Regions from separate parts of the Arthrobacter sp. UYCo732 genome, predicted to be linked through region 3. Evidence: predicted binding sites of a transcription regulator. Region 3 holds the regulator's gene; each other region holds the start of a gene.
The links. The regulator LexA, encoded in region 3, represses DNA repair genes until DNA is damaged. The targets are predictions, from matches to a motif close to TCGAACANNTGTTCGA.

Region 1 (3,248 bases), on a different contig from region 3:
GTCCGGGGCCGGAGCCTCCTCCTCGACCGTTCCGGAGGGCACGGCGCAGCCGGTCAGGGCCAGGGCTGACAGGATCAGCACGCCGGCGAACAATGGCTTCACGCTGACCAGCGTTTGGCGATGACTTCACGGATGCCGAGGCCATCGGCTACTGAGCGCCACACACCGTAGCCGGTGCAGGTCATCAGCTCGAACTCGATGCCCGGCTGGGCGCCAAGAACACGCTCGACATACCGAAGCGCCCCGTCTTCGGTGGACCACACGGAGATCCCGCCGGTGTCTTCCGAATAGGAGGAGAGCAGCGCGCCCCAGACCTGAGCGGTGTCAACGGTCAAGGGGAGTGCTTCGGCGCGGCGCGGACGGGTCAAGGTGGTTGTCATGGCCGTCATGTGTGCGGAGTCTCCGCCACAGCTCACCGCTTAGGCGCCGACACCGAACGTGGGGGTCAGGCCGCGGGGGTGAGCGGAATGCGCGGCTTGCGGATTGGGCGAGCCGGGATGTTGACGAGCACGGGGGTCGGGACCCCGACCCCCTCGATGGTCTGCTCCCAGTCGGGGGCGAAGGTGTTCCTGATGGTTCTGTACAGGTAGGAGCCCAGCCAGATGAACATGACGGCGGCGAACAGCCAGGAGACGTAGGTCAGGAGAAGGTCGGTGATCAGCATGGTCCTGATGTGTGCGGGTCGTCAGGTTGCCGTCACCGGAGGATCCCATGCGGGAGAATCAGGCGCCGGCGGCGGGCCGTTCTGAAACCGGCGGTGTGTCGGTGACGCCGAGAACATAGTCGAACTGGGCGCACTCAGCCTCCAGTTGTGGGATCTCAGCCACGAGCTTTTCAAGATCGGCACGGGCTGTTTCAAGACGAAGTCGGGCTGCAGTCCGCTCCGTCGGCATGGCGCGAAAGATCCAGCGGTTCACCGGTGATTCGACGTCAAGGTTGGGTTCCTTGTCCGGCGAACGGGTGAATTCGGAGTTCCGTCGCAGCAGCTCCTCATCACTGACGCGCTGAATGGACGGCCCTTGGACCGGTGCGACGTTCTCGGCCCGGATGACAGCATGGCCCTTGAATGAATCGACCCGGGTCACCGCGAAGAAGGACTTTTCGTGTTCCATGCTGGGTCGGATCCAGACGGGTGAGTCCAAGGTGGTCGGGTTGGGGTTGAACTTGCTGACCGGCTGGGTGGCGTGCTGGTGCAACATGAATGTCAGGCGGTTGACGGTGACCGAGTTCATTCGGTCGTAGACAACCTCGATTCCAACATCCGGGAGGTGGGCGCGGTGCCGGCGGAGGTTGCCGGGCACGTTGGCAGTGCCGAAGCCGGCGATGATCACCAGGGGGTTGTCCGGGATGGCGCTCAGGGCATCGATCAGCTGACGGACGGTGAGCTGGGTGGTGGGTGCAGTCATGGCCGTAATGTGTGCGGAGACGGGTTCCGGGCTCACCGCGGCTCATTGGTCCACGTGCAGACCACGGCGGCGATGCCGCGGGAACTGTCGCCGTCGGCGTCGGTGGAGCATGTCAGGCCGAAGGCGGCGGCCCCGAAATGGAGGTCAAAGCCCGCAGAGTGCCCGCGGGTCTGCCCTTCGGTGGCTCGGACTCGATCTCCACCGTCGCCGGGAAGCGCGGTGACGTCCAGGGCGCGGTCGAATTCCGGGGCGGCCGACTGGCATCCGGTCATCAGGGCCGCGGTGGCGGCCAAGGCCAGCAGCGGGACCATGATGCGGCGCTTCACTGCCTGTGGTCCGATGTGCCGCATTTGGTGCCGAGCAGGTAGGTGTGGTGGCAGCGGTTACAGGTGCCGAGATGCTGGGGCGCGGGGTTGGTTTCGGCTTCCAGGGGACCGGCGTCGGTAGTACGGGGCGGACTGGGGGAATCGGTAGCAGAGATCATTGCTCCCATGTGTGCGGACCGCAGTCCTCCGCTCACCCGCATCAAGGACGGTCGGGGCCCGGAGTAGGCCATCAGCCGTATAATTTTGTTCGAAGAGATGTTCACATTTGGAAAAGCCTGTTGAGAACAAAGATTCGATTAAAGCAAGGAGGGAGCCGTCGATGAGCGTCGTCGTCCTGTCGTCTCTGGACGTCTTTGCATCGGATCTCAAGGGTCCGCTCGTGTCTCCGGTCTCGGTGCCGGCGGGCTTCCCGTCACCTGCACAGGACTACTTCACCGGCCGCATCGACCTGAACAAACACCTGATCCGCGACGTCACCAGCACCTTCCTGGTCCGGGTGTCGGGACATTCGATGGACGGCGCCGGCATCGCCGACGGCGACGAACTCGTCGTGGACCGGTCGATCACTCCGGCTGACGGCCAGGTTGTCATCGCGGTCATCGACGGGGAACTGACCATCAAGCGGCTCCGGCTTGAACATGGCCGTGTCAGGCTGGCTGCGGAGAACCCCGACTACCCGGACATCATCGTCCCGGAATTGTCTGAAGTAACGGTGTGGGGTGTCGTCACCCGATGCCTGCACCACGTCTGAAAATGGCTGAACTGCATCCGATGCGAAATCCTCAATCCAGGGTGGAGCGGACGGCCCTTATTGATGTGAACAGCTTCTATGTGTCGGCCGAGAGATCCTTTGACCCGAGCCTTGAAAACAAGCCGGTCGTGGTGTTGTCTAACAATGACGGCTGCGTGGTCGCCAGATCGAACGAAGCCAAGGCGCTGGGCATCGAAAACGGTGACCCCTGGTTCAAACTGGTTGGTGACGCCAAACGCACTGGCCTGATCCACCGCAGCTCCAACTACGAGCTTTACGGCGACATGTCGAGCCGCGTCATGGAGATCATTGGCCGGTATGCAGCCGTCACCGAGATTTACTCGATCGACGAGGCATTTGCTTTACTCCGAGGCACCCCGGAGGAGCTCGTGAAGACCGGGGTGGAGATCAAGGCTGCCATTGCCAGGAACACCGGGTTGCCCGTTTGCGTCGGCATTGCCCCGACCAAGACGCTGGCCAAGTTCGTCAACCGGGTGGCCAAACAGAACCCTGCCCTCCAGGGCGTCTGCAGCTGGGATACGCTGCCGGCCGCCCACGCCGAGGCGATCATGTCTAAGGTTCCGGTGACCGGTATCTGGGGGATTGCCGGCCGGCTCGGGAAGAAGCTGAACGCCCTCGGGATCTTCACCATCGCCGACCTGAAAGCCACCGATCCGGTGGTGATGCGGAAGAAGTTCTCGGTGCTCATGCAGCGGACAATTATGGAGCTCAACGGCATCCCATGCATCCCGATGGAAACCGAGA
Region 2 (3,248 bases), on a different contig from region 3:
AGTAGGAGGAGAATCCAAGGTTCCGGATGATTCCCAGCTCGTGCTCCAGCCGCGAGCGCATTTGCTTGTGGGCTGGGCCTGCTATTCCCGGAAACCGCCTGCCGATCCCGGCCTCACAGCGCTGCGCCAGTTCAACGTGTGGGTCCTGGCTGATACCGATGACTGACGCCTCCGGGACCACAGGCTGCTTCCATCCCATGTCAGCCACCGGATCCATCCGGCAGTAGTCGGCGAGCGCCTCAGTCTGCGCCATCAGCTGCTTAAGGTCAGCCGTGCCGTACCCCGCGGCGCGGATGATGTCCTTGCCGAGCTGCAGCATTTGTCCTGATGTTTTGAGCCAGGCCTGCCCGTTGGGCTGAAGGAGCGGTTCGGTAGCGAGTTCAGGCAGGGACTTCAGCGTGCGCGCCGAGTCGAGGACATCAGCCGTGGCGGCACCGTCTTCGGCACAGTAGCGGACAGCATTAGTGAGCACGGCCGGGACGCGGTGTTCTTCGGCGAGTTTGAGCATGCGCACTGCATGGGCGGTGCTCACAGGCGCACCGGGGGCGGTCAGCTGGGAAACGACTTCAGCCACCAGGGTCCCTGCGGGCATGGCTTCGAGCCAGCCCTTGAAAAGGGTACGGGGGCGGAGGTAGCGACGGCCGCCCATGGCCCGGCCGACGTCGGAAGCCGGGCCGATCAGGACTGTCAGGACCGGCTTCAGCGTTGTGGGGTCAAGCGTCCGTGAGGCGAGTTCGGCGCGGGTGACTGCCACAGGCACCGCTCCCCGGGCTTTGCCCGAGGTGCGGGCATGGGCGTCCGATACCAGCCTGCACAGGGCGCGGTAGCCCGCCCCGTTGTTGTGACCCCGCGCAAGCACCACCACCCGGCCAGCGAGCTGGGTGCGGTGATCGCCGTCGTCGTCGAAGACCGCAAGGTCCACCCCTACGATGGGGTCGATGCCGGCAGCCATGCAGGCTTTGAGGTGTTTGATGGTGCCGTAGAGCCCGTCCCGGTCCGTGCAGGCGAGCGCTGTTGCCCCGTCTGCGGCGGCAACCTGGGCCAGTTCGTCAGGCCAGGAGACTCCATAGTGCGCGCTGAAGGCGGTGGAAACGTGGAGGTGTGTGAAGCTCATGCTGTTTTGGGGTGGAGGGGGTGGAGTGCGTCATGGATGCGAAGCAGCCTCCAGCGGCCGCTGCCCAGATGCCTGCTGAGGTCAAGGGTCAGGGGCTCCCCTGCGCCATTATGTGGTTCAGCACGGACCTGGACCCGCCAGATCTCATGGTCCACCAGTCCCGGTCCGCTGCCCAGCGGCGCACGGCGTTCCTCGGCCCACCATTCCCGGCGTTCGTACCACCGCACAGGTTCAGCGCACACCGAGTAGTCCCGCCCGGCCCACTGGAGTTTCAGCGGCTGGCCGGCCGGGGTGCAGACGACGTCCACGGACTCGCTGAACATACCCATGGACGCCTCCCGGACTGACTGAACTGGCGCAAAATGCTGCTGCAAAATGCTGCCGAACAACAGGATATTCGAATACATGTTCGAACAATTCCAGTCTACGACGGCGCCCCGACAAAACCTAGACAGGGGTGGACGGACGCGTCAGCAGGTAGCAGGATTGTGCCATGAGCACCCATGACGCACTCCTCAAGCACGTAAGCATCAAGGCCCAGGAAGAAACCCTCGTGGCAACCTTCGATATCGACGGCAACATCCCCGGGGCAGGTGCGTACGTGGTGGGGCTCGTGGCGGCCAGCCCTGATTTCTCATCCCAAAGACGGCTGGGCATTGAGTTCATGAACGGGGAGGCAATCGCCTTCTACTCATTCAGCCACGATCAGAGCGCCGAAGAGAATTATGATCTTGGCGGCGTGACGCATTCCGGCAACACCATCACGGGGAACTTTCCCATCGCCGCCGTTCACGGCCTGGGCAAGGGACACGTCATGTCAGCCTTCAGCGAGGCTGACGGCCGGGAATTCCAGTCCGGCGTCGCCGTTGAGGAAGCGCTGTAGCGTCAGCTGTTTTCTTTGTGGACCTTCATCTCGAGTTCGATGAACCCCGAGATCATGGCCCGGTACGTGGATTCCACGATGTCCGGATCAATGTCCTTCTTTTCCGCAGCTCCCCGGACGTGCTCAATCACGCGTTCCACGCGACCGGGGGCGCGGACTTCAGCGTCGTCCCCCTTCAGGGCTCCGGCGATCCGGATCAGGCGTTCACGCCGGGCAATGAGCGAGACAATCTGGTCGTCAACTTCGTCGACCGCAATCCGAACCGCAGCGAGCTGTTCCTTGTCGGCCAAAGCATCCCTATCGTTTCCTTGAATTGTTGCCATCCTCTGACAGTATCGAAGCATGCAGCCCAGAGTCGACTTCATCTCATTAGGTGTCCGAAGTGTTGATGCCTCCCGCCATTTCTATGTGGAAGGCCTTGGCTGGCCTGTGCACCTCGAAATGCCAGGCGACGCAGTGTTCATCCAGGTCAACCACGGCTTGGTCCTTTCCCTGTGGGACGCAGGGCAGATGCACGCCGAAGCAGGGGTTGGCGCCCCTGGTCCGGTCCCGCGCATCACCCTCAGCCACAACCTGGCCAGCACCGATGAAGTGGACCGGGTCATGGCCGAAGCCCGGGCCGCGGGCGCGGAAATCGTTGCCGAGCCCGTCACCCAACCGTGGGGTGGGTACAGCGGTTATTTCGCCGATCCGGACGGCTTCCGCTGGGAGATTGCCTACAACCCAACCTGGGAAGTGGACGACGACGGCAAAGTCACCGTCTAGGGCATCGTCACCCCTTTGAACCACGCCCCTAGAACAGCGCCTCCACAGGCCGGATGAGTTCCGGGGAATTGTTACGCACGTTCCCCACCCCGGTGCCCACAGAATCCACGTGCCAGTCGGCGGCGACCTCCTTGACATGGGCGCGGACGAGGTCCACGAGGAAGGCGGCGTCATCGATCTGCGGGTCAAGCCACGACGCCATGGTTGCGCGGTCCATGGGCAGCGGCACCCGGTCGTGCAGGGCGGTGAGTTTGCCGAACACCGTGGACTCAGCACCCGGCGGCGGGGTGTCGGCAGTGAGGATGGAGGTGGAGAGCATCCAGCGGGCGGGATCGCCGTCGGCCTTGGCCGGGTCCTTCCACCACTCATACAGGCCGGCGAACACCAACCCGCTGCCTTCGCCCGCATGGACGTAGTAGGGCTGCTTGGCCTTCCCGGTCCCCTGCTTCCATTCGTAATACCCGTCAGCCGGCACAGCGCACCGCC
Region 3 (3,248 bases):
GGCAGGTTTCGGTCACCTCGATGGAATGCCTGGGCGCACAGAAATGCCCGATGGCTGCCGAGTGTTTCAGTGAACTGGCACGCCATGAGGCGGCCGAGGCCGACGTTGTGGTCACCAACCATGCCATGCTGGCCGTCAGCGCCTTCGAGGGCCTTGCCGTACTTCCCGAATATGACGTTGTAGTGGTGGACGAGGCCCACGAACTCCAGGACCGGGTCACAGGTGCGGTCTCCGGGCAGCTCTCGGTGGCCATGATTTACGCGGCAGCCTCGGGCGCACGGAAACACACTGCCATCACGGTTGACGCACTCAACGCGGCCGCGGCCAACCTCGAACTCGCGCTGGCGGGAGTCTCTGACGGGCTCCTGCCCAACGGACTCAATGATGAACAGCTGGACTGCGTGGACCAGTTGCGGGAGGCTTGCCGGGCTGCCCTGTCAGATTCCAAGGGTGACGGCAGCCAAACGGCCGACGGCGGGCGGCAGCTTGCCCGCTCGCGGCTGATGCTGATCCTGGAACTGTGTGAACGGCTCATCGTCGCCCGCGAGAACCGCGAAGTGGTGTGGTTTTCCCGCGCCAGTTCCTTCGACCCCCAACAGGGCTATTCGCAGCCTGACGAGACCTCTCCCGCGTTGATCAACGTCGCGCCGCTCAGTGTCGCCGGCAAGTTGCGTGAAGGTCTGTTCGCCGGCCACACCGTGGTGCTGACCTCGGCAACCCTGGCCATTGGGTCAGCGTTCGAACCTGCCGCCGGTGGCCTGGGACTGGTAGGGGAGGGCGCTCCGAGCTGGACGGGTATCGACGTCGGATCGCCGTTCGACTATCCGAAGCAGGGCATCCTGTATGTGGCCGGGCACTTGCCCAAACCCGGCCGCGGCGCGTCACCCGAGGCCCTCGACGAGCTGGAGGCACTGATACGGGCGTCCGGCGGCGGCGCGCTGTGCCTCTTTTCGTCGCGCCGTGCGGCCGAAGAGGCTGCTGGGGCAATGCGCCCGCGGCTGGGGCTCAGCATCCTCTGCCAGGGCGACTCCACTATGACCGCGCTCGTAAAGCAGTTCGCTGACGAGCCTGATACTTGCCTGTTTGGCACCATGTCCCTGTGGCAGGGGGTTGATGTTCCGGGCGGATCCTGCCGGCTGGTGGTGATCGACCGCATTCCGTTCCCGCGGCCGGATGATCCGCTGATGACTGCCCGCTCGCGTGCCGTTGCGCAGGCCGGCGGAAACGGCTTTATGGCGGTGTCGGCCACGCACGCGGCCATCCGCCTTGCCCAGGGGGCGGGCCGGCTGATCCGTTCGACTGGGGACAAGGGAGTAGTGGCCGTCCTCGATTCACGCCTTGCCACGGAGCGGTACGCCGGGTTCCTCCGCGCGGCGCTTCCGCCGTTCTGGCCCACCACGGACCGCAAGACAGCCTTTGCCGCCCTCCAAAGGCTGGCCGGGAAAGACGCCTGACGGTCCTACAGCGACCGTCACTGCCGGTATCACGGCGCCGGTATGACATCGGCCAGTACGCTGCCGCGGCCGGCAGTGCAACGGCCGGTTCTAGAGCGGCCGGTACTACAGGGAACGCAGGACCGAGACGACCTTGCCCATGATGGTGGCGTGATCACCAAGGATAGGCTCGTACTGGGTGTTCTGCGGCAACAGCCAAGTGTGGCCATCGCGCTGGCGGAATGTTTTCACGGTGGCTTCGTCGTCCAATAGGGCCGCAACGATATCCCCGTTGGCGGCGTCTGCCTGCCGGCGCACCACTACCCAGTCGCCGTCGCAGATGGCAGCGTCCACCATGGAGTCGCCGGCCACGCGCAGCATAAACAGCTCACCCTGACCCACGAGCTGGCGGGGCAGGGGCATGACATCTTCAACTACCTGATCGGCAAGGATCGGTCCGCCGGCAGCGATTCGGCCCACCAATGGCACCATTGCCGTGTCCATGGCGGTCGGAAGTTCTGTGACCGTTCCGCCGATGCTGTGCAGGACGGCCGGTTTGGCTGAGCCGCGGGATTTGGCCGAGCCGCCATCCAGCGTCAAGGGCATCAGGACTTCCATGGCGCGCGGCCGCTTGGGATCCCGGCGGAGATAGCCCAACTTTTCGAGCTGGGAAAGCTGGTGGGTGACGCTGGAGAGGCTCGCCAAACCCACAGTGTCGCCGATTTCCCGCATGGACGGGGGATAACCGTTGTCATTGACGGAACGCTGGATCGTCTCAAGGATCTTTTTCTGGCGGGCGGTAAGTCCCTTGGGAGTCCTTTGGGCCTGGCGGCCCTGTGGCGGTGCCTTGCCCTCGGCGGCTGGTGCTGCCATGTTCGCCAATGCCTTTCGGTTGCCCCGGTTCCGGTCCGGCCGCTGGTGCGTGGAACCTCCGGGCTGATTGATTGTCAGACCCTGCTGATCAACTACAGGAGTGGTTGTTCTTTGATCCAAACGTAGGCCAGCCACTTGGCTTTTTCAAACATTTGTTCTAGCGAGTCTCGACAATATTCGTTGATAAGTGCTAAAAATGGAGAAGCAAAGTTCGAACATGTGTTCTACTCGTCGTCTGCGGATTCGAATATTCGCATCGTGTTACGGCTCAGCCGGTACAGGAAAGGGATGCGTATGGCACACCGGGCAGCACAGTATGGTCCAGGAGGGCTCATCTCATGTCAGCTATATCTGCTTCGCAGGACTCCCGTCCGCAGTTCGTTTCCGTCCAGCACCTCACCTCACGGCTTGAGGCGGCGCAGGGACCTGAGTGGGCGCCTCGGGATGATCGGGCTGGCTGGACCTCCCGCCCGTCACGGAAGTCCATAGCGTCCCGGCAGCGGAAGGAACCATTGCCTCCGCTCCGCCTGACCCGCAGGGGTCGCGTGGTGCTCATCGGCATCCCGCTGGTGATCCTGGCTGCGGTTCTGCTCTCGCTTGCCGGGTTCCTTAACTCTCCGGCGAAGGCGGCCGACTCTGCCGCCGATCTCTCCGTGACGCCTACGGTCACCGTCACGGTCCAGGCCGGGCAGTCACTCTGGGCCATCGCCGCCACCGCAGTGCCCCAGCGGGACGCCCGCGACGTCATCGCAGACATCGTTCAGCTGAACAACCTCACCTCCGGCGGCGTGGTGCCCGGCCAGCAGTTGTTCGTCCCCGCCCAGTAGCTGCCGGGACCGGCCGGATGTCCAACGAGGCCCAGTAAGACGTCACATTTTCCGGGTGTGTGCTTCGGAACTAAACTGTTCAGGTGAATGACCAGCTAGAGCGTCTGAACCGACT

Region 1: ABIB45_RS03935 (LexA family protein) is a predicted target of LexA. The motif match lies at 1,980-1,995, and genes of this name have one in related genera.
Region 2: ABIB45_RS02485 (DUF6504 family protein) is a predicted target of LexA. The motif match lies at 1,512-1,527, and genes of this name have one in related genera.

Annotation. Positions count from the first base shown of each region.
Region 1 covers NZ_JBEPPJ010000002.1:138,451-141,698, forward strand. Annotated here, with positions in the region: gene ABIB45_RS03910 (hypothetical protein) at 1-102, opposite strand, end outside; gene ABIB45_RS03915 (hypothetical protein) at 99-389, opposite strand; gene ABIB45_RS03920 (hypothetical protein) at 446-664, opposite strand; gene ABIB45_RS03925 (hypothetical protein) at 723-1,442, opposite strand; gene ABIB45_RS03930 (hypothetical protein) at 1,439-1,756, opposite strand; gene ABIB45_RS03935 (LexA family protein) at 2,052-2,483, shown strand; gene ABIB45_RS03940 (Y-family DNA polymerase) at 2,504-3,248, shown strand, end outside.
Region 2 covers NZ_JBEPPJ010000001.1:507,624-510,871, reverse strand. Annotated here, with positions in the region: gene ABIB45_RS02490 (DNA polymerase III subunit alpha) at 1-1,114, opposite strand, end outside; gene ABIB45_RS02485 (DUF6504 family protein) at 1,111-1,443, opposite strand; gene ABIB45_RS02480 (hypothetical protein) at 1,608-1,997, shown strand; gene ABIB45_RS02475 (chorismate mutase) at 2,000-2,320, opposite strand; gene ABIB45_RS02470 (VOC family protein) at 2,340-2,762, shown strand; gene ABIB45_RS02465 (SOS response-associated peptidase) at 2,791-3,248, opposite strand, start outside.
Region 3 covers NZ_JBEPPJ010000021.1:43,752-46,999, reverse strand. Annotated here, with positions in the region: gene ABIB45_RS19280 (ATP-dependent DNA helicase) at 1-1,454, shown strand, start outside; gene lexA (transcriptional repressor LexA) at 1,560-2,306, opposite strand; gene ABIB45_RS19270 (LysM peptidoglycan-binding domain-containing protein) at 2,645-3,133, shown strand; gene ABIB45_RS19265 (histidinol-phosphate transaminase) at 3,217-3,248, shown strand, end outside.